Regions from separate parts of the Peribacillus sp. NPDC097198 genome, predicted to be linked through region 2. Evidence: predicted binding sites of a transcription regulator. Region 2 holds the regulator's gene; each other region holds the start of a gene.
What was found. Region 2 encodes LexA, which represses DNA repair genes until DNA is damaged. Its sites were predicted from a motif close to CGAACATATGTTCG; they were not measured.
Positions count from the first base shown of each region.

Region 1 (10,247 bases), on a different contig from region 2:
ATCGGCTACCACGATTTCTAAACGAAAAGGAATTCAAACGACCATATATCTATTTTGGCTCTCATTGGTTTCCTATGTAGCGTTGTTTCCAATCAGCTTCATGGGCTATCAGATGAGTAGACGGTATCATATAAGCACTCAGAGTTTTTCTTCATGGATGAAAGACGATATCATCGATTTTTGGGTAAATTTCGGTACGATGTTCATCATCGTTTCCGTGCTATATTGGCTGATGAAAAAAAGTGCAAAGAAATGGTGGCTTTATGCCTGGTTACTATCCATTCCCTTTACCTTATTTCTCATGTTTGTCCAACCGGTATTAATCGACCCTTTGTATAATGATTTTTATCCACTGAAAAATAAAGAGTTGGAAACTGAAATCTTAGCACTTGCAAAGAGAGCAGATATTCCCGCAGAACATGTATACGAAGTGAATATGGCAGAAAAAACAAATGCTCTCAACGCCTATGTAACGGGAATAGGTTCGAACTCCAGGATCGTTCTTTGGGATACCACATTAAACAGGCTGGACGAAGATGAAATCTTGTTCATTATGGCACATGAAATGGCTCATTATGTGGAGAAGCATATTTATATCGGGATAGCAGGATATATCGGCATGACATTGGTGGGGCTATGGCTGACAGCAAAAATCATGAACTACGTCATAAGGCGATGGGGCCATTTACTTAAGGTACGATCCGTTGATCGAATCGCTTCATTGCCTCTTTTTCTCTTGATTATCTCTGTACTGCTGTTTGTTTCCAGCCCGCTATCGAACTATGTATCCCGTTACCAGGAAACGAGAGCGGACCGGTATGCGATTGAAATGACAGAAGACCATGAGGCTGCCATCACTTCATTCCAGGAACTTACGAGGTCAGGGCTTAGCCAGGTGAACCCTCCGCTCCTGGTAAAATGGCTTCGTTATTCACATCCCACGATGCTTGAAAGAATATCTACGATAGAAAATGAGGAAACAACGGGTGATTGAAAGCTAGCTTAACAGGCTGGCTTTTTTTCTTGCCTAACTTCAGGAAAAAGGAAAATTCTGAGTTTATTTTCAGAAAAAACTATCATTTTATAAATTTACCGTTCTCTACTATAATAAATGAAAATTCCCAGTGCGTTTTTAAGGAGACCAGCTATGTATAATATAATTTTAATCACGTTAGGATCAGTGCTTGTTGCCTTAGCCTATAATTTATTCTTGATTCCCCATTTAATTTTGAGCAGCGGACTCAGTGGAATTGCGATCATGTTAGGAATCATCACCCCAATCAATACAGGGGTATTGAATTTTATATTGAACCTTCCGCTACTCATTGTGGGCTATTTAAAGTTGGGGAGACGTTTTATCACTTATACGATATTATCAGTTGTCGTGATATCGGTGAGTTTGTATGTTATACCGATTCATGGCGTTTCGACGGAGCCGATATTATCTTCTTTGTTCGGGGGAGTCATTTCGGGCGTTGGCATCGGCATTATCTTTCGTGCTTCAGGGTCATCGGGAGGATTTGATATCATTGCCATGCTCCTGGCTAAGAAGAGGGACTTCCCGCTTGGGACATTGCTATCAGGGATGAATGCGGTTGTGGTGATTGCTTCTGGATTCAAGTTTGGATGGGATGCGGCATTATACACATTGATTTCGATTTACGCGGCAGGCAAAGTGATCGATACGATCCATTCCAATCATATTAAATTGACGTTAATGATCGTCACAAAAAAAGGTGATGAGATGAAGGATCGGCTACTTACTAATTTATACCGTGGCATTACGGTCATGGACGGGCAAGGTGCCTATTCGGGTGAGCAGAGCAAAGTGATGATGACGGTCATTACACGCTATCAGTTAACCGATGTGAAGGCGATGATCAAAGAAGTGGATCCGGATGCCTTCGTTAATATCACGGAAACGACTGAAGTCATGGGAATGTTTCATAAAGAATGATAAACGGATAAAAGCCCCCCATATAAGGGAGGCTTTTTTGACTTTATATTTCACATGGCTGCTTAATTTCCAAATTGTTTCAATAGAGTATTCATTTCATTACTCAGTTTTAGGAATAGAGGTTTGTCTTTAGTATCTAGAGCATGATCGATTTCTTTTGCCAGGATATTTTTTTTAGTAGTGAGAATGGATTCCATTATAATCATATCGATTAACATTTCCTGAACGGCAGCATCATTTTTAACTTCACTCATGGATAAAGACTTCACTGACTCTGAATATGATTTATCATTTTTCAAAGTAACCACCCCTGACCCTTTTTATTAGTATATGGATTTGAGGATGTAAAATCAACAGAAAATTTAAAATAATTAGAAAAAAATATAAATGTGTCGTTAAAATGACGAGGTCACATGGCTGGTTAAATAATTCTTAATTTTTTGTGAACTTAAATGTAACCTGTATTATTTATGCTATTATAGTGGAGAATTTAACGCGTTTTCGGATAAATCTTTCATGTGGAAGTCATCATCCTTTTTTGCAAAGTTGATATTCCATAAAAATAAATGAGGTAGAGGTGGATGTAATTTGAATGAAAGCACTCAGGGATTAATCGAGGAATATGAAATCACCCCGTATACACTTATGGTCATGCCCATTAATTATGGAAGTAAAATTTACTCCCGGATCATTGAATTGGAAGATGAGTTCATTTCCCCATTCAAGCCTTTGGATATAATCAAGAAAAGCTGTGAGTACTTTGGCTCCAGCTATGGGGGAAGGAAAGATGGTACAAAACAACTCATAAATATCACCCATAAGGCACCAATAGCAATCGATCCAACCAGTTCCATTTTCTTCTTTCCGACTACATCTCCCTTGCGCCCCCAATGCACCTGGTTAGCACATGAACATGTAGTCTCCTTTGTCCGACTCAATTCCAAGCAGACCACCGTCACATTCAGGAACAGAAAAACATTCGACATAGATGTATCAAGCAGTTCATTTGAAAATCAGCTGCACCGGACCTCCTTTTTGAAATCCAAATTGATTCAAAGGATCGAGGAAACGAAAAGGAAATCCTTTTACTTATTTACCGAAACGGATGGTCTTAAAACTTCGGAAATGACATCGAAATATCCATTGCTAAAATAATCAGTGTGTTCAGGAAAAGGCGTTGTTTCTCTAGTGGAGGCAATGTCTTTATTTAGGTTATTTTCAAAGGGGAGGAGGACCTCCTTCGATTCATGATAAAGAATAGGGGGTGAAAAAATATTTACTAAAGGGGGAATCTTTGGTAATATTTAGCCTTAGAATAAGGATGGAGTGTTACAGCAATGTATAACAGAATGTACGGAAAAGTCGAATCGCTAGAAAGTTTAGTAAATATGGTACCTATAATTAAAGCTGCTGTGCCTTCTGATTTGTCGATTGCCATATGTGATTTAGAGAAATTCATTGCTTATTTTCCAGGTGAAAGTATAAATATGCATATCCAAAAAGGGCAGTCGTTAAATCCAGAAGAACCCCTCGCCGTGGCATTGAGTGAGGATAAACCATTAAGGGCTGATGTACCAGCTGATTTTTATGGGTTCGAGTTTACTGGAACGGCCGTGCCCCTACATGATAAAAATAATCAAGTCATCGGTGGCATAGCTATCCAGTTACGCAGGCAAAGTGAATTAAGAACGATTGCGGATCAAATTTCTGTATCGCTGAGCCAGGCCAATGAGCGGATTACGGATATTGCAAAGGGATCCTATACCTTAGCGGATGTTTCCAACCAACTTCTTACATCTTCCGAAAAAGCCGAAGAGGACGTTAAAAATACGGATGAGATCTTGTCAATGATTAAAAGGGTGGCGACCCAAACCAATTTATTGGGATTAAATGCCGCCATAGAGGCCGCGCGAGCTGGTGAAAAAGGCAAAGGGTTTGAAGTGGTGGCTAAGGAAATCAGGAAGTTTTCTAAAGAAACTGTCGCATCCACGGAATTGATTCGTGAAAAACTTGTGCAAATCGAAGAAGTGACCAAACTGATGGGGACCTCGATTAATCGAATAGCTTCCGTGGGTCAAGAGCAGGCTGCTTCCATTCAGGAAATTTCAACTTTTGTAGAAGAAATCAAAAAGATGTCTGATGAGCTCAATCAATTTACCGATAAGTTATAAGAGGAAGTCAACAGCTTTTGTTGGCTTTTTATTTGTTCACCGAAAAAAGCAGGGGTGTTAAATTTTTTCAGGTTTATGCACCCTTTCAAAAAAGTAATAACACAGAATCTCTTCCGTTTTATTACGAAGGCGGGGATTGAAATAGTTATGATGCTCTTCATACCCTTTATATAAAAAGCAATACATCGTGAATGATTCGTCGCCGTTTAATTTGCTTACCTTGATATTCCCCTTGCGCAAATAGCGACGAACCTCGACGAGATCCTCCTGGACTGACTTTAGAGCACGCTCAATAAGTTTTGAATAGGGCCTTTTTAATTTAAACGGACTTGATTCGATGACCTTGAGATCCCGGTTTAAGATTGTAATCACCATGGGAAGGTAGATGGCTTTTTCAATCATATTTCGGTCAGCCTCTGGAATACGGGTCATCATGACCGCCCCTTTCTAATTAACGTTCTCTTATTTTATGTATGTCGGATAATTTATAGAACGTATGTTCTGTTTAATATCCTAACTTAAGTGGATTTGATATGCAAGCGCTTTTGTCAATCACGTGAAATTTTCGTTAATAAGATTATGATTTCCTGAGTTAGGGAAAGTATGATGATAGATGGGTAATTATTCTTGCAATTTAAGAAGAAAGTGTTATATCTAAATTAGAACGGTTTTATTATGTGATGCTGCTTGAATAGAAAGCAAGCCAAGGGAGATAGTCATGAATTTGGATACTATATTTGAGTGGATTACTCTTGAACATATATCAGGGCTTATTCAGCAATATCGTTCATTCGGCCCGATTCCAGGAATTTTGTTGCCGATGTTAGAAGCGTTTTTGCCTTTTTTACCTTTATTTGTGTTTGTCGTGGCCAATGCTACAGCTTTTGGCCTATGGTGGGGTTTTTTATTTTCTTGGATTGGGGCGGTAGGTGGAGCGTTTCTGGTCTTTTTTGTTTTTAGACGATATGGACAGATGAGATTCTTCCGTTTTCTTCAGAAACATAAACAGGTGCAAAGATTGATGAACTGGGTGGAAAGCCATGGTTTCAGTCCATTGTTTCTCTTGCTTTGTTTCCCCTTTACGCCATCTGCCCTCGTTAATATCGTTGCAGGGCTCTCGAAGGTTAGCACGTTACAATATGCGCTGGCGGTAATCGGCGGAAAGGCAGTGATGATCTTTACGATCAGTTTCGTCGGATACGATATTGTATCATTGATTCAAAAACCATTACGTACCGTGATTGTCGGAATCATCATTTTCATCCTTTGGGTTGTCGGAAAAAGATTGGAAGTAAGGCTAAATAAAAGCATGAAAAAAGAAGAAGGGAAATAGCTTAGAATATACAACTAGTAGGGGTTGGGGAATCTGAGAAAATCAAAAAAGCATTCAGTATCCGACTGGATAAAATCAGGCGTGCTAGCCTTTATCATTTACATCTTGATCCGTACCTTTTTCTTTTCAAGCTATGCCGTAGAAGGGGAGTCCATGCAACCTACACTGGGTGAAGGCGATAAACTCATTGTAAATAAAGTGAAATACCAAATCAGCGATATCAATCGATTTGATATTATAGTTTTCCATGCGCATGTCGGGGAGAATTATGTAAAACGGGTAATAGGTGTTCAAGGAGACGATATTCGTTATGAGGATGATTGGCTATACATAAATGGTAAGAAAGTGACTGAGCCTTACCTTGATCATTTAAAGGTAGGATACCCGGGCCAGGATTTTACGGGTGATTTTACATTGAAAGAATTGACGGGCAAATCCATAGTTCCTGATGGCAAGCTTTTCGTTATGGGTGATAATCGACTCGAAAGTGAGGATAGCCGGCACCTAGGTTATATTTCAATGGATAAGGTAGTAGGCAAAGTCGATGTAAGATATTGGCCATTACAAGATTTCAATGTGGATTTTATAGGTGAATGACTGTGGGAGCCCTCTATAGGAAGGGCTTTTTTTTGAACGGAATACGAACGTATGGTTGGTTTTCGTCGTTAGAAAGCGGTAAACTATAGGGAAAAGAGACATAATTGGAAGAAGAATCGTGTCAAAAAATAGACAGTATTTCTGGTATGATAGGTCTAGAGATATTGAAATAAAAAGGGGGGAAACAGATGTCACTCCGGTTTTTAATTGGAAGGTCGGGCACAGGTAAAACATCGAAGGTATTGGATGAAATCCGCAACGGGCTAATGGAGAATCCTGAAGGGAATCCGATCATCTATCTGGTTCCTGATCAGATGACATTTTTATCAGAATATAAATTAATTAAGACGCCGGGACTCGAAGGAATGATTCGGACGCAAGTATTCAGTTTTAGCCGGCTTGCATGGCGAGTTCTCCAGGAGACAGGTGGCATGAGCCGAATCCATTTGGACAGTGTCGGCGTTAATATGTTGATACGGAAAATCATGGAGGATAAAAAAGATGAATTGAAAATGTTCCGCCGATCAGCGGACAAGCAAGGATTCGTCTCCCAGATGGAGCAGATGCTTGCCGAATTCAAGCAGTACTGCATCCAGCCGGGTGATATTCGGAGGTATTTGGACGAAAAGTCACCGGGTGGTGGTGGAGTACAAGATAAATTATCTGATCTTGAGCTCATTTATCAGTCATTTGAGGATGAAATGATCGGAAAATATTTAGATTCAGAGGATTATTTCACTTTACTGATAGAAAAAATGGCAGAGTCTTCGTATATAAAAAATGCAGATATCTATATAGATGGTTTTTACAGTCTGACGCCACAGGAATTAATGATCGTGGAAGAAATGATGAAGCTATGTAAGAGTGTGACCATCGCATTGACGCTCGACCAGCCTTATAGGCAATTTGCGCCGGATGATCTGCATTTGTTCAGGCAAACGGGAAATCTCTATAACCAGCTTTATCAAGCGGGACAAAGAACGGGGGTCTTTATCGAACAGGACCACATTCTGAACAGCACGGCGAAGTTCAATCGAAATCCTGGGCTGAAACACCTTGAAACATATTTTGCGCTTCGTCCCGCACAAAAGTACGATCAGCCATCTGGTGTAACGATTGCTCAGGCCGTTAACCGAAGAGCGGAGATTGAAGGGGTGGCTCGGAACATCCTGACGCTTGTCAGACAAGGTCAGTGCCGTTTTCGCGATATTGCGATTCTAATGCGAAATGGGGATGCGTACGAAGATATCCTCCAGACGGTCTTCCGTGACTATCAAATTCCGCTTTTCGTCGATTCCAAACGGACGATGCTCAATCACCCATTGATTGAGCTGATCCGGTCAACACTTGAGATCATCAATGGGTTCTGGCGTTATGAACCGGTCTTTCGTGCCATTAAGACCGAACTTCTATTTCCCCTGCAACAAAGTCATGACAGAATGCGCGAACAAGTAGACAAACTTGAGAACTACGTGCTTGCCAGGGGAATCAAAGGGGCTGGATGGACCACAAAAGATCGTTGGACCTACCGTCGCTTCCGTGGATTGGAGCTTGAGGACCGTTCCCAGACGAGTAAGGAAATGCAACTGGAGCAAGAGCTCAATGATTTGAAACACCTATTTACAGAGCCCATCATTAAGCTATCAAAACGGGTGAAGAAGTCGGCGAATGGAAGAGAATTATGCGAGGCCCTTTATTTGTATTTGGAAGAATTGCATGTACCGGAAAAATTGGAAAAGATGAAGCTTGAAGCAGAAGAGGATGGCGATCTGGTGTCAGCCAGGGAACATGAACAATCGTGGAATGCGGTTGTTGATTTGCTTGATCAATTCGTGGAACTGTTAAGTGAAGAGGAAATCTCGATGAAACAGTTTGCAATCATTATAGAAGCAGGTCTGGAATCATTGGAATTTTCCTTAGTGCCACAGGCAATCGATCAAGTCCTTGTCGCTAATCTGGACCTGTCCCGATTGGATGACGTGAAGACGGCTTTCGTCATTGGCCTGAATGAAGGGGTCTTACCAGGAAAAGCCGTTTCTGATGGAGTGTTTTCCGATAGTGACCGCGACATGCTTTTGGCGAGCGGGCTTGATGTTGCTCCAAGTTCAAAAGTTCGTCTTTTGGATGAGGAATTCACGGCCTATAAAGCCTTCACTACACCTTCGGAATCCCTTTATTTATCTTATCCACTCGCTGATGAAGAGGGAAAATCCCTTCTCCCGTCCTCTTATTTAAAACGAGTGAGGGATGTATTGCCGCATGTGAACGAGGCTTTTTATATGAACGATCCATCTGATCTGCCTGCCGGGGAACAGGTGAAATATGCAGCGAACTCAGAAGTGGCCCTGTCTTATCTGGCTGCGCAATTACAGTTGAAAAAACGGAACTACCCAATCCATCCGCTTTGGTGGGATGTCTATAATTCCATCATGGAGGACGAGACGGTTGGACCGACAGCCACTAAGGTGCTATCGAGTCTTTTTTACCAAAATAAAACCATGAAACTATCAGAGGAAACGAGTAAGCAATTATATGGCGAAACCATTCTGACTAGTGTATCGAGAATGGAAATGTTCAATAGCTGCCCGTTTTCCCATTATGCCGCACATGGCTTGAAACTAAGGGAACGACAGGTTTTCCGTTTGGACGCACCGGATATCGGTGAGATGTTCCATGGGGCGTTAAAAATGATTTCGGATTATTTAAATGAGCATGATATCCCGTGGTCTTCTTTGACCAAGGAGCAATGTTTGGAGTTGGCTAGGAAAGCGGTGGAACAGCTTGCACCAAAGCTCCAGAATCAAATCCTGCTAAGTACGAACCGCCATCATTACTTGCGCAGAAAGCTGGAGCATGTGATTGGCCGGGCTTCGATTGTCTTGAGTGAACATGCCAAGGTTAGTGGGTTTGCCCCAATCGGTTTGGAACTGGGCTTCGGAAAAAATGGAGAACTGCCCCCACTTTCGTTCACTTTGAAAAATGGGACGAAAATGGAATTGATTGGTCGGATTGACCGTGTTGATAAGGCCGATGAGGATGAGGGTGGCGTCTATTTGCGTATCCTTGATTATAAATCGAGTGAAAAGGAATTGAACATGAGTGAAGTCTACTATGGGCTTGCCCTGCAAATGCTGACCTATCTCGATATTGTCGTTTCACAATCCCAATCGCTTATCGGTAAAGAGGCGATTCCAGCCGGTGTCCTTTATTTCCATGTTCATAATCCGGTCGTGAAATCAAAAGGCATGCTTAGCTTGGATAAAATCGATGAAGAAATTTATAAGAGTTTTAAAATGAACGGCCTAGTATTAGATCAAACCAACGTAATCAAGATGATGGACACGTCCCTTGATATAGATACTTCCAGTAAATCGGATGTCATACCTGCCGGATTTAAAAAAGACGGTTCTCTTTTAGCGGCCTCTAAAGTGGCCAGCCGTGAAGACTTCTCCTTGCTTAACCAGCATGTTCGAAAGGTCTATCAAGAGTCAGGTGACCGAATGGTCGACGGGGATGTTGGCATAACCCCATATAAAATGAAAGAAAAAACGCCATGTACTTTCTGTTCATTCAAATCCGTCTGCCAATTCGATCAGTCGCTCGAAGAGAATCAATTTAGGAATTTGCCACAGAAAAAGCAAAATGATGTTCTCGATTTATTAAGGGGGGAGGGTGAAAGATGAGTAAAACGATGATTCCCGCCATTCCTGAAGGCGTGACATGGACAGAAGAACAATGGAAAGCAATTTGGGCGAAAGACCAGGATATTTTGGTGGCCGCCGCTGCAGGATCCGGGAAAACAGCGGTGCTTGTCAACCGGATTATCCAAAAGGTCATATTGGAAGATAATCCAATCGATGTGGATGAGCTATTGGTGGTGACCTTCACGAATGCATCGGCCGCCGAAATGCGCCATCGAGTTAGTGAAGCATTAGAAAAGGAAATCAGTAAAAATCCCCATTCACAGCATTTGCGTAAGCAGTTAAGCCTGATTAACCGTGCGTCCATTTCCACGCTTCATTCTTTCTGTTTAGAAGTGATCAGGAAATATTACTATTTGACGGATATTGATCCTGGATTCAGGATTGCCGATTCCACGGAAGCGCAGCTTCTGCGCGATGAAGTGATGGAAGAACTTTTCGAGGAGCAATATGGCCAAGGTGACAATGAAGCATTCTTTAAATTGGTC
Region 1 is NZ_JBIWDO010000002.1:290,122-300,368, forward strand. Features, by position in the region: gene ACIQXQ_RS04485 (M48 family metallopeptidase) at 1-994, shown strand, start outside; gene ACIQXQ_RS04490 (YitT family protein) at 1,148-1,957, shown strand; gene ACIQXQ_RS04495 (IDEAL domain-containing protein) at 2,020-2,211, opposite strand; gene ACIQXQ_RS04500 (competence protein ComK) at 2,546-3,112, shown strand; gene ACIQXQ_RS04505 (methyl-accepting chemotaxis protein) at 3,295-4,128, shown strand; gene ACIQXQ_RS04510 (YhjD family protein) at 4,186-4,560, opposite strand; gene ACIQXQ_RS04515 (TVP38/TMEM64 family protein) at 4,847-5,461, shown strand; gene lepB (signal peptidase I) at 5,495-6,058, shown strand; gene addB (helicase-exonuclease AddAB subunit AddB) at 6,247-9,741, shown strand; gene addA (helicase-exonuclease AddAB subunit AddA) at 9,738-10,247, shown strand, end outside.
Region 1: the regulator LexA is predicted to act here: its motif matches at 4,618-4,631, upstream of ACIQXQ_RS04510 (YhjD family protein).

Region 2 (10,247 bases):
TTTTTTCATCAAGACCTAGTCCGCCTTTAGATACCTCATAATACATATAGTATACAAGAATGGCCTTCATACCATAATAGGAGAAGCGCTCCCAAAACTCCGTGAAGAAAAGAGTGAATAGTCCTTTAGGGTTTCCGAAAAAACCTTTTTGAGGAATGCTATCCAAAATTTTCTGTTTATTTATTGATGACATACATTCTCCTCCTTTTATTATTGTATAATAACTTTTCTTAGAGCTCTTGTAAAGAATATTTAGTGTATTTTAATAATAGTTCTTAATAACCTGTGTTTATATTCCATTTTAGTAAAATGCAGGACTATCGAAATAGTATAATTAGGTAAGAAGGTATATATTAGAGCCCTTTAATCACTTTGGATTGAAAACGCACCGTTCATTTGATATATAATCCAATAAGTAAATGATTTGGGGTTTCGAATTGCAAGAACCTTCAACAAGTTATGAAAATCCAATTTTAAATGGTTGTGTAGAAAAAATGATGATGAATAAAGGTTGAAATATTAAAAAAGTATGGTAGGAAATAGTGTAAATAATTGAAAATAGGAATATTGTCATATCGACAAAAGAAGCCAAAATACTTATTCTAGTATAGAAAGCAATTTAATTGTTTTCTTTTTTACCATGTGGTGCCGCCAGATAATTGCAGTTATCTGGCGGCATTTATTATTATAACCAAATAATAATTTTCAACCATTCTTACTGGATGGTTTTCTTTGTGGTAGGGAGAACGGAAGATCAAACACTAAAGGCCACCCTTTTTAGGGCGGCCTTTTATAGTACCTATATAGGTAGAAGTATATAAGCAGCCGATAAGTTTATTGCCTGAGGAGCTTAAAGTGATTTTCATTAGTCACAAGTCTGTTCTATTAATAAAAAAATTTCATAAATTTTAGAGAAAGGAGGTGGTTATTTTTGGAGCTAATTTGGATGTTAATTGTTGGTGGAATAATTGGATGGCTGGGAAGCCTGATTTTAGGAAGGGATATGCCGGGTGGAATTATTGGAAATATCATTGCTGGATTTGTTGGAGCATGGCTTGGTACTGCAATATTAGGGCCAATCGGACCTGAAACAGAAGGGTTTTACATTGTGCCTGCGTTACTGGGTGCCATAATTGTAGTGTTCATTGTATCCATTATCATGAGAAATACAAGATGGAGGTAGAAAGCAGAGGGTACACGATTGAATAAATTTTCCAGAATCACGTGTAGATGGTTTAGAGAAAGCTGATCTATATGTGTCCATTATTGCTTGAAAATGCTGTTCAACAATACTGGACAGTTTTTTTGCGTAAAAAAATAGAGGTTTCGATTAAAGGATCGATCAGTGTTTACTCAATCCGAATGATTATCAGAGTTCCTAAAGGATACGAAAGCTGTTTTAAGTGCGGCGTAATTACCGATACTGGCGTATCCGTAAAACCATCCCATAAAAATCCCGGTAGTCAAGTTATGCCGATGGCTTATGAATATAGAAATGATTAAACCAAGACATAACGCAATAGTGGGTACGTAACTTCGGGGGATAGGAAAGAGAAACTTTATAATTTGGGTCAAAATCATGATAGTTGGGATAGCCATTACAGCATCCCAAAAATTCGTATGTATCGTCGGAAAATCCATAGTAACACCACTTTCAAAAAGAAATGTCTATTGAACTAATTTCACCGGATATAAAAGAATTATACCTTGTTATTTTGACTCGGTTTGTTATTCAATGCTCTCTAGTAAAATATTATAATATTGCTTCTGTCATATACATAGGATGTAATACATAGACTTAAAACAAATAAAAAAAGCGCAATTTGCGCGCTTTTAGTGAATTTGCCTATATAGCCCGATCACTCTTCCAAGAATGGTTACATCTCTTAGAATGATAGGTTCCATATTGGAGTTTTCTGGCTGAAGCCGTATGTAATCCGGTTCCTTAAAGAATCGTTTAACGGTGGCTTCATCATCTTCCGTCATGGCCACGACGATATCTCCGTTATTGGCATTGCTTTGTTGTTTTACAATGACATAATCTCCATCATGAATTCCCGCTTCAATCATACTTTCACCCATAATTTCAAGCATGAACACATGATCATCATGTGGAACCATACTTTCAGGAAGAGGGAAGTATTCCTCTATGTTCTCGATGGCAGTTATCGGCATACCTGCGGTTACTTTTCCGAGAAGTGGTACGTTAACTACGTTTGTTTTTGGAATGTTATTAGATTCTTCTATATTTAAAATCTCAATGGCCCTTGGTTTAGTCGGGTCGCGTCTGATTAAGCCTTTGCTTTCCAAACGAGATAAATGTCCATGTACAGTCGAACTTGATGCAAGTCCCACAGCTTCGCCAATCTCTCTAACGGAAGGTGGATAACCTTTTTGACGAACTTCATCTTTTATGAAATCAAGAATATCCTGCTGCCGTTTTGATAGTTTAGTCATATACGCACCTCTTCTCTATAATTCTTTGCTATATTATAGCATGGCTCTCCATGCTATACAAACATAAGTTCGAATTTGGTTGTTGACTGAAACAAACGTTCGTATTATAATTCAATTATCAACTAAAAACGAACGTACATTCGCTACGGAGGGATATTAATGAAGACATTTTGCAAAAATAATATCTATACGATTCTATTAGCAGGATTTGTATTTATCTTGTCTATTTTATTCTCTTTCACATTAGATAGTAATCAAAATAAGGATTTCCTTTCGATTGAAATTAACGAAGGTGATACTATATGGGAGATTTCAGAAGAATATGGTCAAACCGAATTGACAAAAAAAGAATTCATTGGTTGGATAGAAGAGTATAACGGTGTAAGGGCGGATACGATTAAGGCAGGTCAAATCATTGTCATACCAGTTGAAAGTGAAAAAGTAGTCCAAAGTTTGGCTAGTAAGCAGTAAAGGTAGGTTCATATGAAAGCAGTCATCTATTGTCGGGTAAGTACAGAAAAAGAAACACAGGAAACCTCGCTAGCTAGGCAGGAAGAGGAATTAGTAAAGTTAGCAGAACATAATGACATGGAAGTCGTTTCAATAATAAGAGAGCAGGCAAGTGGTTACGAACTGAACCGTGACGGGATATTTGACATGCTTGATCTTTTTAAGACAAAAGAAGCGGATGTTCTCCTGATACAAGATGAAACTAGGTTGGGAAGAGGAAATGCTAAAATTGCCTTGTTTCATGTTGTACTTAAAGAAGGAGTGAAGATTTTCACACTTTCTCATGATGGTGAATTAGAGTTATCGGACTCTGATGCCATGGTTATCCAAATTGTTGGTATTGTAGAAGAATATCAACGCAAACTACATAACCTGAAAATTAAACGTGGTATGCTTAGGGCCGTTGAAAATGGCTACCGCCCCCAGAAAAACCTGAAGAACCAAAGAAACTCCACTGGCAGGGATCGTAAAGAAGTACCCATAGAAGAAATTGTGAAACTGCGTTCGAATGGATTAACTTTTGCCGAGATTGCGGCAACACTGAGAGGCTTTGGCTATGACGTGTCAAAAGCAACGGTACACCGCAGATTCTTGGAATACCAGCAGGGTATACCGGAGAATCAATCATAGAACTTGTAATTTCACTTTTTTTTTAATACCATGTCAATATCCGTATATATAAAGGAGAAAAATTATGCTATCAAAAGAAAAAATGGCACGTATCAATGAACTTTCTAAAAAAGCAAAAGGAGAGGGCTTAACTGTAGAAGAGGCGAAAGAGCAAACTTCCTTACGAAGTGAGTATTTGGAGACATTTAGACGTTCGATGGCTGATACGCTGGAAAATGTTAAAGTTATCGATCCAGAAGGTAATGATGTCACGCCTCAAAAAATAAAAAATATTAAAGAAAAAAAAGGTTTACATTAACCAATAAGGACTGATGATGGCCCCATCATTAGGATTACTCATGAGGAATGTAAAGTGAAAAAAGAGAATGCATCGATGTATGTATTCTCTTTTTTGGTTTAACCTAACCTTGGTGAATCCTTAATTAGTAGAAAATTGAATTAGCTGTGCAAGAAATGGTTATTTTAGTTGTGATATTAAGTTAGTCAATATAATATAAAGAGGTACACTACAGGAAAGGATGTTTTACACATGTTAGATAAATTAGATGCACTTTCTATTAATACAATTCGTACATTATCGATCGATGCAATTGAAAAGGCTAATTCAGGTCATCCAGGCATGCCTATGGGTGCAGCTCCCATGGCATATAAGCTGTGGACTGATTATATGAATCATAACCCGAAAAATCCTGATTGGTTTAATAGAGACCGTTTTGTTTTATCGGCAGGACATGGTTCCATGCTATTATACAGTCTCCTGCATTTATCAGGTTACGGCTTGACAATGGATGACTTAAAGGGTTTCCGTCAATGGGGAAGTAAAACTCCTGGGCATCCTGAATACGGACATACTGCTGGAGTAGATGCCACTACTGGACCACTTGGCCAAGGGATTGCAATGGCTGTAGGTATGGCAATGGCAGAACGTCACTTGGCTGAAAGCTACAATCGTGATTCTTATAATGTGGTTGATCATTATACATATAGTATTTGTGGGGATGGAGACTTAATGGAAGGCGTTTCAGCTGAAGCTGCTTCTTTAGCAGGCCATCTTCAACTAGGAAGACTTGTCGTTTTATATGATTCAAACGATATTTCTCTTGACGGAGATCTTAGCCAATCATTCAGTGAAAGTGTAGCAGACCGTTTTAAATCATACGGCTGGCAGTATCTGAGAGTGGAAGACGGCAACGATTTACAACAAATCGCAAAAGCCATTGAAGAAGCAAAGACTGATGAAGCTCGTCCAACCTTAATCGAAGTGAAGACAGTGATCGGTTATGGTTCTCCTAACCGCTCTGGTAAGTCTGCTGCTCACGGTGCTCCTCTTGGTGCTGATGAAATGAAGTTGACAAAAGAAGCTTACAAATGGACATTCGAAGAAGACTTTTATGTTCCGGATGAAGTATATGCACACTTTAATGAAGCTTGTGTAGAAGCTGGAAATAAAAAAGAACAAGAATGGAATGAACTATTTAATAAATATAAAGAAGCGTACCCTGAGCTCGCAGAACAGCTGGAGCTTTCTATAAAAGGTGAACTACCTGCAGACTGGGATCAGGAAATTCCAGTTTATGAAGAAGGCAAGACATTGGCTTCGCGTGCTTCAAGTGGAGAAGTATTGAATGCATTAGCGAAAAAACTACCTAGCCTTATTGGAGGTTCAGCTGATTTAGCAGGATCAAATAATACATCCATCAAAGGTGCTACAGATCTATTGCCTGGAAATTATAGTGGACGTAATATTTGGTTTGGTGTACGTGAATTCGCTATGGGAGCAGCATTGAACGGGATGACGCTACATGGTGGCATCAAGGTTTACGGTGGAACATTCTTCGTATTCTCTGATTATCTACGTCCATCCATCCGAATGGCTGCCTTAATGGGCCTTCCTGTAACCTATGTATTCACTCACGACAGTATCGCTGTCGGTGAAGACGGACCAACACATGAGCCTATTGAACAATTAGCCTCATTACGTGCCATGCCTAATCTCGGTGTGATACGTCCAGCTGACGGTAATGAAGTTGCAGCAGCTTGGAAGGTCGCTATTGAGTCTAAGGATAAACCAACGGCTCTTGTGTTAACACGCCAAGGTTTACCAACAATCAAAAACACATCAGAAACTGCTTATGAAGGTGTGGTAAAAGGTGCTTATGTGATATCAGACGCTAAAAAAGAAGTAGCGGATGCATTGCTACTGGCTACTGGTTCTGAAGTTCACCTAGCGGTCGAAGCACAGCAAGCATTGTCGGAAGAAGGAATTGAAGTTTCCGTTATCAGCATGCCATCATGGGATCGTTTTGAAACTCAATCCAAGGATTACAAACAAAGTGTCATCAACCCGGCTGTCAAAAAACGTCTGGCTATCGAAATGGCCTCACCTTTTGGCTGGGACCGTTATACAGGGGATGAAGGTGAAATTTTAGCCATTAATCATTTTGGCGCTTCAGCTCCAGGTGGTAAAATCATGAAAGAATTCGGCTTTACCGTTGAAAATGTAGTAGCTCGTGTGAAAGAGATGCTTGTTAAATAATAGTGAGCAATACATGACTGGCACCTATTTATGAGGTGTCAGTTTTTCTTATGTATAAGATATATGAGGACTTATTTAAAAAAATCCCATTCGACAAAAAAAGATGAAAATTTCTCCAGTAAACAACATATCTTGTTGTTTTGTCAAGATATAATAAGAATAATTAATTATCGATTAAATATGTCAAATGGGTAAAGGTTTATAATGATTCATGGCAAAAGCCATTACGTTTTACTATGTGTTTATAAATTGAGATCCTAGGGAGGTATAGGCTAATGAGAACCTATCAGATTTTTTTGATTGAAGATGAATTCGCCCATCATTATTATGGTAGGGAAAAGCTTTTCTTCAATTTGTTTTTGGAGTATATTCAAGCAAAGGGTGGACTAAGGAGTATTTTGCAAAAACAAATCGAATACGTCACTAAGACAGTGCCTGTCATCCAATTGCAGGCGGTTATTGAACAGCGGTTAAAGAAAAAGATGAATTTTTGGTCGCAAAACGGTAAATACTATTTAGAAAAAACAAGTGGAACTAGCAAGGCAGCATTAACTATTGAGGGTGAATCCATAATACTTAAATCTGAGGGTGACGTTGAAGCGGAGACTGCTTTCTTTGAATGTATTCGTAAATGCGAGCCAGGTTTTCTAGCCATAGATTTTGAACATGAAAAGTATGGTTGGTTAAAACCGATTAAAGAAAGAAAATTTGTCTAAATGGGGGACTTTTCGCTAGCGGGTATTGTATAATAATATTTGGTCTAGTACACTGATGTTAGACAACATGAAGGAGGAAATAGTATGTGGGTTTACATTCTAGTTGGCGTACTAGCATTGATTTTGGGAATAGTGCTAGGATTTTTCATCGCTCGTAAATACATGATGGATTACTTAAAGAAAAATCCGCCAATTAACGAACAAATGTTGAAAATGATGATGATGCAAATGGGTATGAAACCGTCCCAAAAGAAAATTAATCAAATGATGAGTGCTATGAATAAACAACAAACCAAATAAATAGCATGAAAATCGCTATGCACTAATTTTTAATCGATTGATTATGGCTATTATAGGATGAGCAAATCATAAAATGCATTACAGAGTAATCTTTCATCATAAATTTTTGTTTGCTTTATCTTTCATCACGATCCGAAACCTCTTTCTCTGACGAAATCTACCAGAGAAGGGGGTTTTTTGCGTGAAGAAGAATCAGTTATAAGGGCTAGGACTGGAAAAAATTGATATTTAGGTATACAGAAAGGAAAGAGGAGATAGAAGGGATCCCATTCAAATGGCCATTAAATGAAAAATAGGTTGCCCCAAGATAAAAGAGGGCAACCTGTGTTGTATGTGTCATTTTATATTATTGTGCAGTTAATCCGCCGTCAATTACGAATTCAGCTCCTGTAGAATAGCTTGATTCTTCGGAAGCTAGGAAAAGAACGAGATTGGAGACTTCTTCTGGCTGTGCCACGCGTTTAAGAGGAATATGTTTGGCAAATTCTTTGATGACTTCAACAGCATCGCCTTGGGTTACCATTGGTGTTTCAATCACACCTGGGTGTACTGAATTCACGCGGATTCCATAACGTGAAAAATCAATTGCGGCTGCTTTTGTCATTCCGCGAACGGCAAATTTTGTATCCGTATAACCAATTGCACCAGCCACTAGCCCGTTCATTGAAGAAATATTGACGATTGATCCGTTTTCAGTTTTCTTCATGGATGAAACAACGGTTTTCATTCCCAAAAATACAGATACTTGGTTAATTTTTACGATTTTAAGGTACTGATCCAAGGTTGTATCTTCAATGGAGTTATTAAGGCTTATTCCTGCATTGTTTACTAAAATGTTTACTGGGCCAAATGTGTTTTCAGTCTCGGTAACGACAGTCTGCCAATCGGCTTCGCTAGAAACGTCTTGTTTAATAAATATGGCGTTTTCGCCTAGTTCTTTCGCTAGGGCTGCTCCGGCTTCTTCATTTAAGTCGGTTAAAACAACTTTTGCGCCTTCTTCAACAAATTTACGCGCATGAGTCGCACCCATACCGGCTGCTGCGCCAGTGATAATCGCTACTTTATTTAATAACCTTTCCATAAATAACACCTCATTATTATTTTTTTGATAGTTGAACTATCATTTTATGCATTTTTATTTTATACTATTTAACAGAATATATCAAGCAATGGGAGAAAGGACCGATGAATCGTGAGTTCAAATACTAGAGAAAAAAATAAAAAGCATCGGACAGAACAAATAATCCTTGCAGCGGAGGAATTATTTTCAGAAAAAGGATTATATGATGTACAGATGCAAGATGTCGCTACAAAGGCAAATGTCGGTATAGCCACCTTATTTCGTTACTTTCCTAAAAAAGAAAATTTAATCGTTGAGGTTGCTGTATTCATTTTAAGTAATTTCCAAGACGACCTAAAAAAGATTGCCGATTCAGAAAAGAACGCATACGAAAAATTTGAAGAGTTATTCGAATATTTTTTAGAGATCGCGAATGGACCAGCTAGAAAAGTCACCTTATTTCGTGAGGCTTTTGAAAGCTATTCCTCATATAAAAACGAGCCTCTAGAAAATATTGAATCCTATATCGACATACAAAAAGAGTTATCACGTGAAATTTTCAAAATCATAAAGCAAGGGGTTGAAGATGACTCTCTCCGTTCGGATATAAATATGGAGCTAGCTCTTCAAACAATAACAAATTGTTTTAGCATATTTTCAACGAGAATCACTTTGCATGAAAAGGTAGCTATACCATCTTCGGGAATTACCCCCATTGACCAACAACAGTTTTTAAAAGAGATGTTCCTCCACTATATAAGGGCTTAAAGTGATTGAAACATCCTGACTGATACTGGGGTGACATATCGATTGGATTAGAGTGGCCTATTACTAGTGTTGACCGAATAAATAAAACGTATTATATTTCCTATTTCAATGGGAAAACCCTGAAAAATTCAGGTAAGGTAAGGTTTGAACGATACAATAATTCGGATACGGTTACACATTCATACCCATTTTTATAAAGATAAGCTAGTGTTGTTTCTAAAGCACGAACTGTTTGGGGGCGGTCACTCCAATCATGAAGTAAAATGATATCTCCGGGTCGCAAGGATTTAATGATGTGGTTTGATATTTTATTGGCTGGAGGCCTAGCCCAGTCTTTTGGGTCCTGATGCCAAGACCAGAGTACCACTTTAAATCCTTTATTAACCGCAGTATTGATGATTGTGTCATTATGGAAACCACCTACAGGACGATAAAGAGAGGGTTTATATTGTGCAAGGTCCCATATAATCTTATCCGTATCATCTAATTCCGATGATAGTCTATGAGCAGTTATATTCCTATCATATGGATGAGTATAAGTATGGTTGGCAATTTCATGACCTTCCTTAATCTCTCTTTTTAAAACATCGGGGTTGCTCTTCACTTTATTACCCGCTACGAAGAAAGTAGCTTTTGCATTATATTTTGCTAAAAGATCCAGGATCTGAGGAGTATAGTCTGGATGGGGCCCATCATCAAATGTAATGGCAACAATTTTTTCTTGAGTATTCACTTCCCAAATAACATTTCCTGTTTTTTCGTAAACTGCTCTGCTGTCTGTTGCTGCCTGGGACTCGTTATACGAGGCAGGAAACAAAATAATGAGGGATAGGGCAATAAATAAAGTTTTCACAATAGTTTCCTCCAGGAAATACGGTTATACATGTTATTATGCGGAGTTTGTCTTTATTTATTAATGATTAGGAATGAGAAGAAGAGAGGTAAGCAATAAGTGCACGTCATTGAGGAATGAAGATGAATATACGTCATATACTGAAACCAGTATCACTTTAGTCAAGTACCCGTTTTATAATGTTTTTCATGATAGATGTTGAGTAATTGGTCAAGCTGTTGACTAAGTTCGATGGCAAGATGTGAACTTAACCCATTTCGCTCCACTATAGTAATAAGTTCACTTCGTTTTAATTCGATTTGTTCAAGACATTCATTACTTTTTAACATAGCTATTCCTTTCTAATCCGAATGCATTGGCGTTTTTTTAGATTTGTTGTAAAATATGTATGAATATAACAATTATAAAGCCTTGATG
Region 2 is NZ_JBIWDO010000003.1:394,725-404,971, forward strand. Features, by position in the region: gene ACIQXQ_RS07360 (peptide MFS transporter) at 1-193, opposite strand, end outside; gene ACIQXQ_RS07365 (GlsB/YeaQ/YmgE family stress response membrane protein) at 947-1,183, shown strand; gene ACIQXQ_RS07370 (hypothetical protein) at 1,354-1,641, opposite strand; gene lexA (transcriptional repressor LexA) at 1,834-2,457, opposite strand; gene yneA (cell division suppressor protein YneA) at 2,617-2,928, shown strand; gene ACIQXQ_RS07385 (YneB family resolvase-like protein) at 2,941-3,597, shown strand; gene ACIQXQ_RS07390 (DUF896 domain-containing protein) at 3,662-3,895, shown strand; gene tkt (transketolase) at 4,127-6,133, shown strand; gene sirA (sporulation inhibitor of replication protein SirA) at 6,409-6,849, shown strand; gene ACIQXQ_RS07405 (YneF family protein) at 6,934-7,149, shown strand; gene ACIQXQ_RS07410 (glucose 1-dehydrogenase) at 7,496-8,230, opposite strand; gene ACIQXQ_RS07415 (TetR/AcrR family transcriptional regulator) at 8,342-8,977, shown strand; gene ACIQXQ_RS07420 (polysaccharide deacetylase family protein) at 9,078-9,833, opposite strand; gene ACIQXQ_RS07425 (Spo0E family sporulation regulatory protein-aspartic acid phosphatase) at 9,992-10,159, opposite strand.

Region 3 (10,247 bases), on a different contig from region 2:
AGGAAATTCGGATTTGCTTGTATCCGAAATTGGACTTGGATGCATGTCTTTGGGAACCGATCAAAAAAAGGCAGCCGAAATTGTGAAGGCTGCTTTACATGAAGGCATCAATTACTTCGACACCGCTGACTTATATGATTTTGGAGTGAACGAGGAAATTGTGGGAGAAAGCCTAAAGCCAGTTCGCGATCAAGTGTACATAGCAACGAAAGTCGGAAACCGCTGGACGGAAAATAAAGAAGGCTGGAGCTGGGATCCATCTGGTGACTATATCAAGACGGCCGTAAAAGATAGTCTAAAGAGACTAGGCACCGACTATATTGACCTCTATCAGCTGCATGGCGGTACGATTGAAGATAATTTGGAGGAAACGATTGAAGCCTTTGAGGACTTAAAAAAAGAAGGTTTGATTCGGTACTATGGAATATCATCGATTCGGCCCAATGTAATAAAGGCATTTGTCGAGAATTCAGATATTGATTCCGTGATGATGCAGTACAGCCTTCTGGACCGCCGTCCGGAAGAGTGGATGCCACTTTTGGAAAATAAGCAGGTCAGCATCATTGCTCGGGGGCCTCTCGCCAAAGGGCTGCTAAGTGAAAAAATGCTTAACAAGGCTAGTGAGGACGGCTACCTCGATTATAGCTATCAAGCACTCAAGGACTTACTTCCACAATTAAAAGAGAAGATTTCCGGCAAGAAGCTGAATGCTGTGGCTCTGCAATATGTATTATCGAACCAATGCGTTGCATCTGCCGTAGCCGGGGCGAGCACGGTGCAACAGCTTCGCGAAAACTGTCAGGCTGCCAACAGCCCTTCTCTTTCAAAAGATGAACTTGATCTGTTGAAGCAACTCACCAAAGCAAGCAAATATGCAAACCACCGGGAATAAATCTAACCTGAACACCCTTTAAAGACTAGCAATCATTTCTCTGCAAAGCTATCCTTTCCGTACACCTACGGTTGGATAGCTTTTTTTTATTCCGGGAGTCATACCCTACACTTTTAAATAACTCAGCTGCAAAAGTGTAGGGTGAGTTCTTTCTAAGATCTTTTCTGTTGCTATTTCTTAATTGATATTATACAATTCAATTGTGCACAATCTAAATGAAAAGATTGGGGAGATAAACAATGACAAAAACACTATTTACGACGTCTGTAACGGTTGATGGAGGAAGAGAAGGAACGGCCATTTCAGCTGATGGAAACTTTACGGTTGATATTGCAATGCCCGGAACGCCAAGGGCTAAACAGATGCCTGAAGCTTCTAATCCTGAACAGCTTTTTGCAGCAGGATATGCGGCTTGTTTTGATAGTGCTTTACAATCGGTTGGAAAGATTGAAGGTGCTACATTTACTTCAAACGTCACAGCCAATGTCAGTTTATTGATGGGTGATATGCATCAATACAGCTTGGCTGTAACATTAGTCGTAAAGGGATCAGGAATCGATAAAAATTCATTTGAAACTTTCGTTCATAAAGCTCACCAAATGTGCCCTTATTCAAAAGCAATCAACGGCAATGTGGATGTTGCCATTGAAATTGAAGTAGAATAAAGCAATTTCACAAAAAAACGCTTGGGTTTGAAGTGAACCCAGGCGTTTTTCTATTCCTTCAAAGTGCTTGCAAGGTTTTTAATAGTTGAAGCAGCGACGCTTTCAAATCCTCAACCACTTGCTTATCTTCACCGGACATATCCGAAATGCGTTCAGGAATGAAACAGGCTTCTTCCCTTAAATCAAGTCCCTTTCGAGTCAGCTGAATCATGACAGACCTTTCATCTTTAGTGGACCGTTCACGAACAATGAGCCCATTCTGCTCCATCCGTTTCAACATGGGAGTGAGCGTTCCTGAATCAAGTGCAAGTAACTCCCCTAATTTCTTCACTGTAAGCGTGTCTTGCTCCCATAGTAAAAGCAGAACGAGATATTGAGGATACGTTACGTTAAGTTTGGTAAGTAGTGGTTTATACTTCTTGGTCATTTCCCTTGAATTTGCATATAGAAGGAAGCATAGTTGATTTTCCAGTACAGATTCTATTCTTTTTTCCATTTCATCACCAACTAATAGTAGTCCATTCGATAAGCGGGTACCTATCAAACTTACTTTTAATATAATCGTTATGCTTTATAAAATAAAGCGATTCGGCCATCCAAACAGAATTACGAAGGAATTTAATTTGTTCCATGTCATTTTCTTCATACAAAAACATCCCCGTTATAAGTACATGGGTACCAACGAAGATGCTTTCCATTTATAGTTTTTTTGGTCGGGTCATAATAAACATCCCGATTTCATTAAAATCATTTATAGTTTTTCCAGTTAAGATCACTTTCACCCAACAGCTCTTCGAATGATTTATTTTTCTCACGCTGTTTTCTTTCTTGACGTTTCTTTTCTTCTTCTGCTGCTCTCTTCTCTTGTTCCGCATCGTTTAATTCTTTTTGTTTTTGGCGAAGCTGCGACATGATATCTTGATTGAGCATATCACCAAGTTTCAATGATGACGATGCTTCTTTTTCTTGCTTTTTACTTTGATTTTGATTGCGCGGCTGTTTCTTTTTCATCCTTAAAACCCCCTGACATTATACATTATTATACCATGACTCCGGTTTTACCCGTGACGATTTCTTAACAGTATTTTCTTATTTTTCAACATGGTAAAATAAACTAAAAACAAGGAGGTTCACCATGAAAAAATGGGGTCTCGCAATTGCCGGCATCTTGACGTATATGGTCGGCATCGGTATTTATTTTTCTAATCGGCTCATGTACATGAAGAAGAAGGAAGATAATTCCATCAAAGATCGTGAAGTCTTGGCTAAACGGTTCATTCAAGAGGATTTTGATACCCTGCCTAAAAGCGAAATCTGGGTACCTTCTCCATCTGGGTATTCCTTGAAATGCATGTTTATTGAACCTCATCCTACGAATAAGTGGATCATTATTGCTCACGGCGTGACAGAAAATAAAACGAACTCGATCAAGTACATGAACATTTTCCTTAAGCGTGGATTCAATGCGGTCATCTATGATCACCGTCGTCATGGAGACTCCGGTGGGAAAACAAGCAGCTATGGACATTATGAAAAATTCGACTTGAAAGCCGTGATTGACGAGTTAAAAAGACGTAAAGGTTCAGATCTTTTCTTCGGCATTCATGGTGAATCCATGGGGGCTGTGACCCTTCTTCTATATGCGGGCATGCTTGAAGATGGAGCAGATTTTTATATTGCCGATTGTCCATTTTCCAATTTTGAAAAGCAAATTCAACATCAAATCGGTATGGAAATCCCTTTTCCAACCTGGAGCATCTTTCCACTTGGGCGCATGTTCATCAAACTTCGTGATGGATATTGGACGAACGAAGTATCACCGATAGATTTCATTAGTAATATCGAAAAACCAGTGCTGTTCATTCATAGTGAACCTGATACTTTCATTCCCGCTTCCATGACACTTGAATTATATGAAGCAAAAAAAGGACCAAAACAACTTTACCTCGCAAAAAACGGGGCTCACGCACAATCATATAATGCTAATCCCAAGGAATATGAGGAACGGATCGACCAATTTCTCGAACAGCTTGTATTGAAATAGACAAAGGGAGAATCCCACGACTATCGGGATTCTCCCTTTGCTTTTTTTAGAGTTTATTAAAGTAACTCATCCTTGGATTCAAGATTTGATTCGGGCTTTTTAGCTGAAAGCAGTTTGCTTCGACCACAAAGTCTATTGTCATGATATCATCGAGAAAAATCATTTTAGATTTTTCGACATAAAGGGGAACTCCATTGGTCTCCACTTTTTGATTATCCTCCTCAAGCTCGTCAACGAGCCAAAGAGCTGTCACGCCACTTACTACGCAACCACAGCCATCTGTATCATATTTCAACTGTAAATGTCCTTCTTTTCCCTGTATTTTATCGGAAAGTTTTTCGGCTGCTCTATCTGTCCATTCAATGTACATCTCATTTCCCCCTATTCGTTCCATTCCCCCATTATAAACGATAAAAGGACCCCTGTCCTTTTCCCGCACTCTTGTGCATCCATGGGGATAATCCCACCATTCTTATTCCATCAATCTTACATCCGCTATATGGGAAAGTTGAATATAATGTGGTTGCTGAAAATGGTCAATAATATGAAGTCTTTGCAAGCATTCATCATAATAATGAATGCTTCCGATTAAAAGCTGGTATCGGGTTCTGTCATAATAGGCAATCATGACCTCTCTACCTTCTTCCATCGCTTCCCCCATCACAGCATTCATTTCTTCAAACTGCTGTTCATCGAGAATGCGTCTTGCTTCATGGCTATCCTCCGCCACCCAATCCCGCAACATCTTCACATGTTCCGGTAGCATCATGGATGTCCATTTGATACGCCCCCGATCATGAATCATTCTTTTTCCTCCTCTGACGACTTTGTCAAGCCTTATGCCCGCCAAGCAATCCGCTTCTATAAACGGCCGTCCCGGCTTTCGTATACGAAACCGCGCGCAACAGTGATTTTGAACCATATTTATGTCGAATGCGGTCAACGGTATAACTCAATTCCCGCTTTTTCCACCGTGAAGCATCAAATAAAGTCAGCTGCATCTCATTATCATCCACAATATTCGAGAGTGTGACCGAAACGCTACGAACCGTTTTTTGCTTATGATAGTTTTCATGAAAAAGTTCAAGACAGACTTTATACAATTCCATTGTGATATTTGTCGGTTCCTCAATCGAACGGGAGCGATGAAACCCACCGCCAAACTCATCCTTACTATAACCAATGCTCAGACTGATCGTCCGTCCAGCCTTCCTATGGGTACGAGCCCTTCTTCCGACTTCCTCACAAATTTCTACCATAACCTGCTTGATCTCGTGTTCTTCCTTGTAATCACGGAGTAAAATCTGACTTTTACCAAAGCTGACCTGCCCCTCGATGATCGGCGCCCCGAGATCTGACAAATCGATTCCCCAGGCATGATGATAAAGCTGATTGCCCATAATCCCGAACTTCGCTTCAAGCAATTGAAGGTCATAATTGGCAAGTTGCCCGACAGTGAATATTCCCATGCCATGAAGGGTCTTTTCCACCCTCCTTCCTATCCCCCACATTTCACGAAGCGGAGAAATCGGCCAAAGCTTAGCTGGTACGTCTTCATATGTCCACTCAGCTATTCCTGTATGTTTGGCCTCGAGATCAAGAGAAAGCTTCGCCATCAGCATGTTCGGCCCAATCCCGATTGCACTTGGAATCTGTAATTCCCTTTCAATGTCATCTTTTATTTTCCTGGCAATATTCCAGGCATCCCCCCATAAAGAAGCCGCTCCATCAACTTTCAAAAAACTTTCGTCCACACTGTATACATGAATCGCTTCTTTTGGAACATAGCGGTGAAACAAGCGCGTAATCTCCGTCGAAACTCTCAAATAAGTGGCCATTTTGGGTTCAACGACTAGAATGCGTCGATCTTTCGGTATCTCAAACTTCCGGGAACCGGTTTTTATACCGAATTCCTTCTTTAGCTTTGGAGAAGCCGCAAGCACAATGCTCCCCTCCCTATTCTTATCACCCACCACTGCCAAATAACATTCGAGCGGGTCCAATCCATGCATGACCGCTGAGCAGCTAGCATAAAAACTTTTCATATCAATACACATAATTGATTGTTTCGGCATCATGCTATAATCCATTTTTTCTTCACCCTATACAGAATATATGTTCGTGTTTATATTATATCCCTCATTCTAAACGAATAAACGTTCGCATTCAATGGAAGTTTCATGACAAATTTCCACCTATTTATGGGAACTTTTTAAATACCCATAAATACCCTTTAATTTAAAAGTAATCCATTATATCCAACTAGTTTTTATAAATATAATTAGTTGGTATCTTGCCTAAAAGGGGAACCGAGTCTTTTAACCCTTTTACTATTTAAGAAAAACGATTTCGCTGATTTTCACTAAGTATTACTACTTATTTTTTGTAATGAAAATGTAATCAAAAACTGGTTTGATTGTCACAATGGTATTGTAGGATAATATTGTTAAAGAAAAATAGAGAGATAGAGAGAGGAAATGAGATACATGAAGAAATGGATTGCCTCAGCTGCTGTTGCTTCTGCATTAATGCTGACGCCACTTCAGGCGTTTGCAAATATTGGAGATCAAACCCTCAGACCCGGAATGACACATAGTGATGTCAAACAACTACAGACCCTATTAAAAACTAAAGGTTATTTCACATATACTGGTTCATCGACTACTTACTACGGAACCTATTCAACAACTGCCGTAAAAAACTTTCAAAAAGCTAAAGGATTGACTGCCGATGGGATTGCAGGAAGAAATACCTTCAATGCGCTAGGTGTTTATAATGTCAATAATACAAGCATGATTAATTATGCAAAAACATTGACAGGCTCACCATACAAATGGGCTGGCACGACACCAGCAGGATTTGACTGTTCGGGGTTCATCTATTATGTATTCCAAAAATCACAAGGAATTACCCTACCACGGACAACATCCCAGCTTTACGCGAATACCGGATTGAAAGTATCATCGCCATCAAAAGGCGATCTTGTATTCTTTGATACTTCTTCTGGAAAGACGGGTGTTTCCCATGCTGGAATCTACATTGGAAACAATCAGTTCATTCATGCTTCATCTTCTAAAGGAATTACCATCACCGATATGAATAACTCCTATTGGGCGCCAAAATACCTGGGTGCAAAAACTTTATAAAAAAACATAAGACTAAAACGAAGCAGGGCAGAATCTATTTGATTCTGCCCTGTTATTATTTTAGATATAAGATTTCTTCAGTAGAATCGTCTACGGTCACAGTAAATGATGCATCCAAGTTGGAGCGATTCATCATTTCAATATTGTATACATGCTCGGAAGGGAAATGAATGATTTCAAGAACCATGAAACGCTGACTAGGAGCTTTAGTCACATGCTCCAGTGCAGCAGTTACGGCCTTTTGCTCTTCTAGACTCTCTTCATCCTTTAAAATCCGTATCAATTCTGCATCCGCTTTCGAAGGAAATGATTCTTCGACCTCTCCACCGTACCATGGTTTAACTTTCATCCCGATTGCCAAGTCTGAATAACTGAGCTTTGCCCCATGTTCATCTTGTATATACGTATGATTTTTCACCTTGTAATACGTCCGTTTTATCAGAATCCGCTTATCATCTAAATCTGTAATGAATCCTTCTTCTCCCTTGCCAATGGACTTATGGGGTTGCTCTTCAGAGAAGGATTGACAGCTTCCCAGAATGAAAAAAAGGAATAAAAAGATAAAAGACTTTCCCATAACGAGCTTCATACAAAATCCCTCCTATAAAACAGACGAATTCACCAATGAAATGGTTACATAAGATGGAAAGATAATCCAAATAAATTCAAAAAAAGGGAATGTCAGATGACACTCCCTTAATTTCTTATTAAAATAGTAATCTTCACTTATATTTAGAAGTATCTATTTTTTAAAAAATGCTTTTTTCCCAACGGTCTCAGTGATTCTTGGAAACAAGGTATAAAACTTACTCACCATATTCATCCAGGCGGGCAGATTGACTTCCCGTTTATTAGTTAGCATGGCAGCAACGATTTTGGCTGCTACATCCTCAGGCTTAAGCATGAATTTCTTAATGCCCTTCATATATGTCCCGGATTCATCCGCTATAGTAAAAAAGTTGGTTTCGATTGGCCCAGGATTGACGGTGGTCACATGAATGTTGTCTTCCATCAATTCAAGCCGGAGAGCATTCGAATAACCAAGCACCGCGAATTTAGTGGCTGAATAAAGTGTGGACTTAGGTGTTGCAATTTTCCCTGCCTGTGACGCAATATTAATGATGTGCCCCGCTTGTTTGCGCTTCATATGTGGAAGCACAAACTTCGTACAGGCCATCAAGCCGATTACATTGACAGCAAACATCCCTTTACTCTCTTCTAAATCCGTATCAAGGACTTCTTTAAACGTGCCGTGCCCGGCATTATTGACCAACACATCCACGGTGCCGACCTGGTCGTGGATGTCAACGAAGACCCTTTCCACTTGTTCTGTATCGGAAACATCCAACTTCCATACAAAAACATCGACCCCGTATTGGCTGGTCAGGCTCTCCTTCAGAGTCTGCAATTTATCCAGGCTCCTTGCCAAAAGAACGAGTCTTGCCCCAAGTCGGGCAGATTGAATCGCAATTTCCTTTCCAATTCCTCCCGAAGCCCCGGTAATGACAATGACTTTCCCGCTTAATTTACTCAATAGATTATCCCCTTAGAAACTGTCGTCGCACTTGAATATAAAATGACACCCGATTGCATTTCCAATTCGATTTCACCCAAATCCTCCAGATAATCCAACTGACCGACCGTTTCCGAGAGTGTCAAGTCGACTTCCTGACGATAAACTTTTGGGAAGAGGCGCTGACACACTTCAAATCCCGTTAAAGGTTTTTCTTGGAGCATGCTTTTCACCTGCATGGCCCGATTATGCTGTCGCTCAAATCTATATCGAATCAAATCGGACACTTTCTCTCCATCAATTTCTCCCCCATGTCCTGAATAAACCTTAGAAATCGGAAAGTCTAATAGTTTTTGAAGGGAGGCATTGTATTGAAGCAATGGCCGTTGACGAACGCCACCCACAATCAAGGGTGGCTCCATTAATGGATTAGGCGAAATTCTTGCAAGTAAGTGGTCTCCTGCAATCATTAAGCCGTCACTCTCCCGATAAAAGGAAACATGGCTTTGCGCATGACCAGGAGTCTCGATTACTCGCCATCCTGGAAGGCCCGGAAGTTCGTCACCCTCAGCCAAATGTGCTTGCATGTTCCTTTTACTAAGGAATTGGATTTCTTCTTTGTCATGGGTCAATCTATGTTTCAATTCTTCAGCCACGCCCAATTTCCCTGCAAAGTCTAGAAAGAAAGAATTATGGGTGTCAAGGAACTCATCGCTTAGAGTCAGCCACCGCTGATTGTTTTTATGACCATACACCGGGACTTTCTTATCGAAGAAATCGAGTGCACCAGCATGGTCTGGATGATGATGCGTCAAGATTATTTGTTCAATATCAGATAGTTGCAGCCCTAATTCCCCAAGTCCAGCATTCAGTGCCTCTTTTGATTGTACGGTTTTAACCCCCGTATCAATTAAAGTTAAGGCATCTCCTTTAACTATGTAAACATTTACATCGCCCACTGCAAACGGCGTCGGCAGAGAAAGCTTTGCGATATCCCCATTCCAATTCACCATGTCTATTTCCACCTTAATATTATATTTAAATAAGCTTATATATCCGTAAAATTTGGTATTTCCTTATTTTATTAGAAAACTGTGTATGTAATCACTATTTTACATATAATCCTGAACATTGTCATTATTTTCACATAATTAACGACTATATTTTAAGGCTCAGCATATATTACTATTGACAGAGTACTCATGCATCCTTCATAATCACAAGTAATTAAAGACGGCACGGCTATGATTGAGGCCAAGTAAATAATGGATGGCGTAAAGAGAGTGAAGTTCTTAAATGTGCTGAAAAGCTTCACCGTCCTCTCTATTATTGAACCTACCTTATGAGCCTTCAGTAAAACTGACGTTCATCCCACGTTAGCGGATTCAAGTGCAACTTCCTTTTTATTTTGTAGGAGTTGAACAAAGGTGGTACCACGGAAGCCAGACCTTTCGTCCTTTATTGGATGAGGGGTCTTTTTTATTTTATTTGGGAAAACTGACCGTTACTAGTATGCATTAAAGGAGTGAGTGAAATGAAAAAAATAGCTTTTATCGGGGCTGGATCAATGGCCGAAGCAATCATTTCCGGTTTGGTCACTCAGCAAGTAATAAACCCGGCTGACATTTTTGTGACCAACAAGAAAAATGATGAACGATTCACTTATCTAACAGAACAATATGGGGTTACCCCAACACGGTCTCTTCCGCAACTACTAGAGAATGCGAACATAGTAGTACTTGCAGTAAAGCCAAAAGATATTTTAACCACGATGCAATCCATAAAGGAATACATCCAGGAAGATATGCTGTTCATTTCCGTTGTGGCAGGGGTCCATACGGCAAGTCTTGAAGGGATTGCAGCCAAACCGGTCGCCATCGTAAGAGCTATGCCTAATACATCGGCAGCCGTTGGAAAGTCAGCCACTGCCCTATCGGCCAATGCACATACAAATGAATCGCAATTGCAGACGGCCATCACACTTTTC
Region 3 is NZ_JBIWDO010000004.1:110,686-120,932, reverse strand. Features, by position in the region: gene ACIQXQ_RS08330 (aldo/keto reductase) at 1-892, shown strand, start outside; gene ACIQXQ_RS08325 (Ohr family peroxiredoxin) at 1,132-1,557, shown strand; gene ACIQXQ_RS08320 (MarR family winged helix-turn-helix transcriptional regulator) at 1,616-2,053, opposite strand; gene ACIQXQ_RS08315 (YqkE family protein) at 2,305-2,568, opposite strand; gene ACIQXQ_RS08310 (alpha/beta hydrolase) at 2,693-3,601, shown strand; gene ACIQXQ_RS08305 (iron-sulfur cluster biosynthesis family protein) at 3,648-3,971, opposite strand; gene ACIQXQ_RS08300 (YolD-like family protein) at 4,074-4,406, opposite strand; gene ACIQXQ_RS08295 (Y-family DNA polymerase) at 4,432-5,691, opposite strand; gene ACIQXQ_RS08290 (NlpC/P60 family protein) at 6,088-6,747, shown strand; gene ACIQXQ_RS08285 (DUF3221 domain-containing protein) at 6,803-7,336, opposite strand; gene ACIQXQ_RS08280 (SDR family NAD(P)-dependent oxidoreductase) at 7,490-8,281, opposite strand; gene ACIQXQ_RS08275 (MBL fold metallo-hydrolase) at 8,278-9,273, opposite strand; gene proC (pyrroline-5-carboxylate reductase) at 9,795-10,247, shown strand, end outside.
Region 3: the regulator LexA is predicted to act here: its motif matches at 5,751-5,764, upstream of ACIQXQ_RS08295 (Y-family DNA polymerase).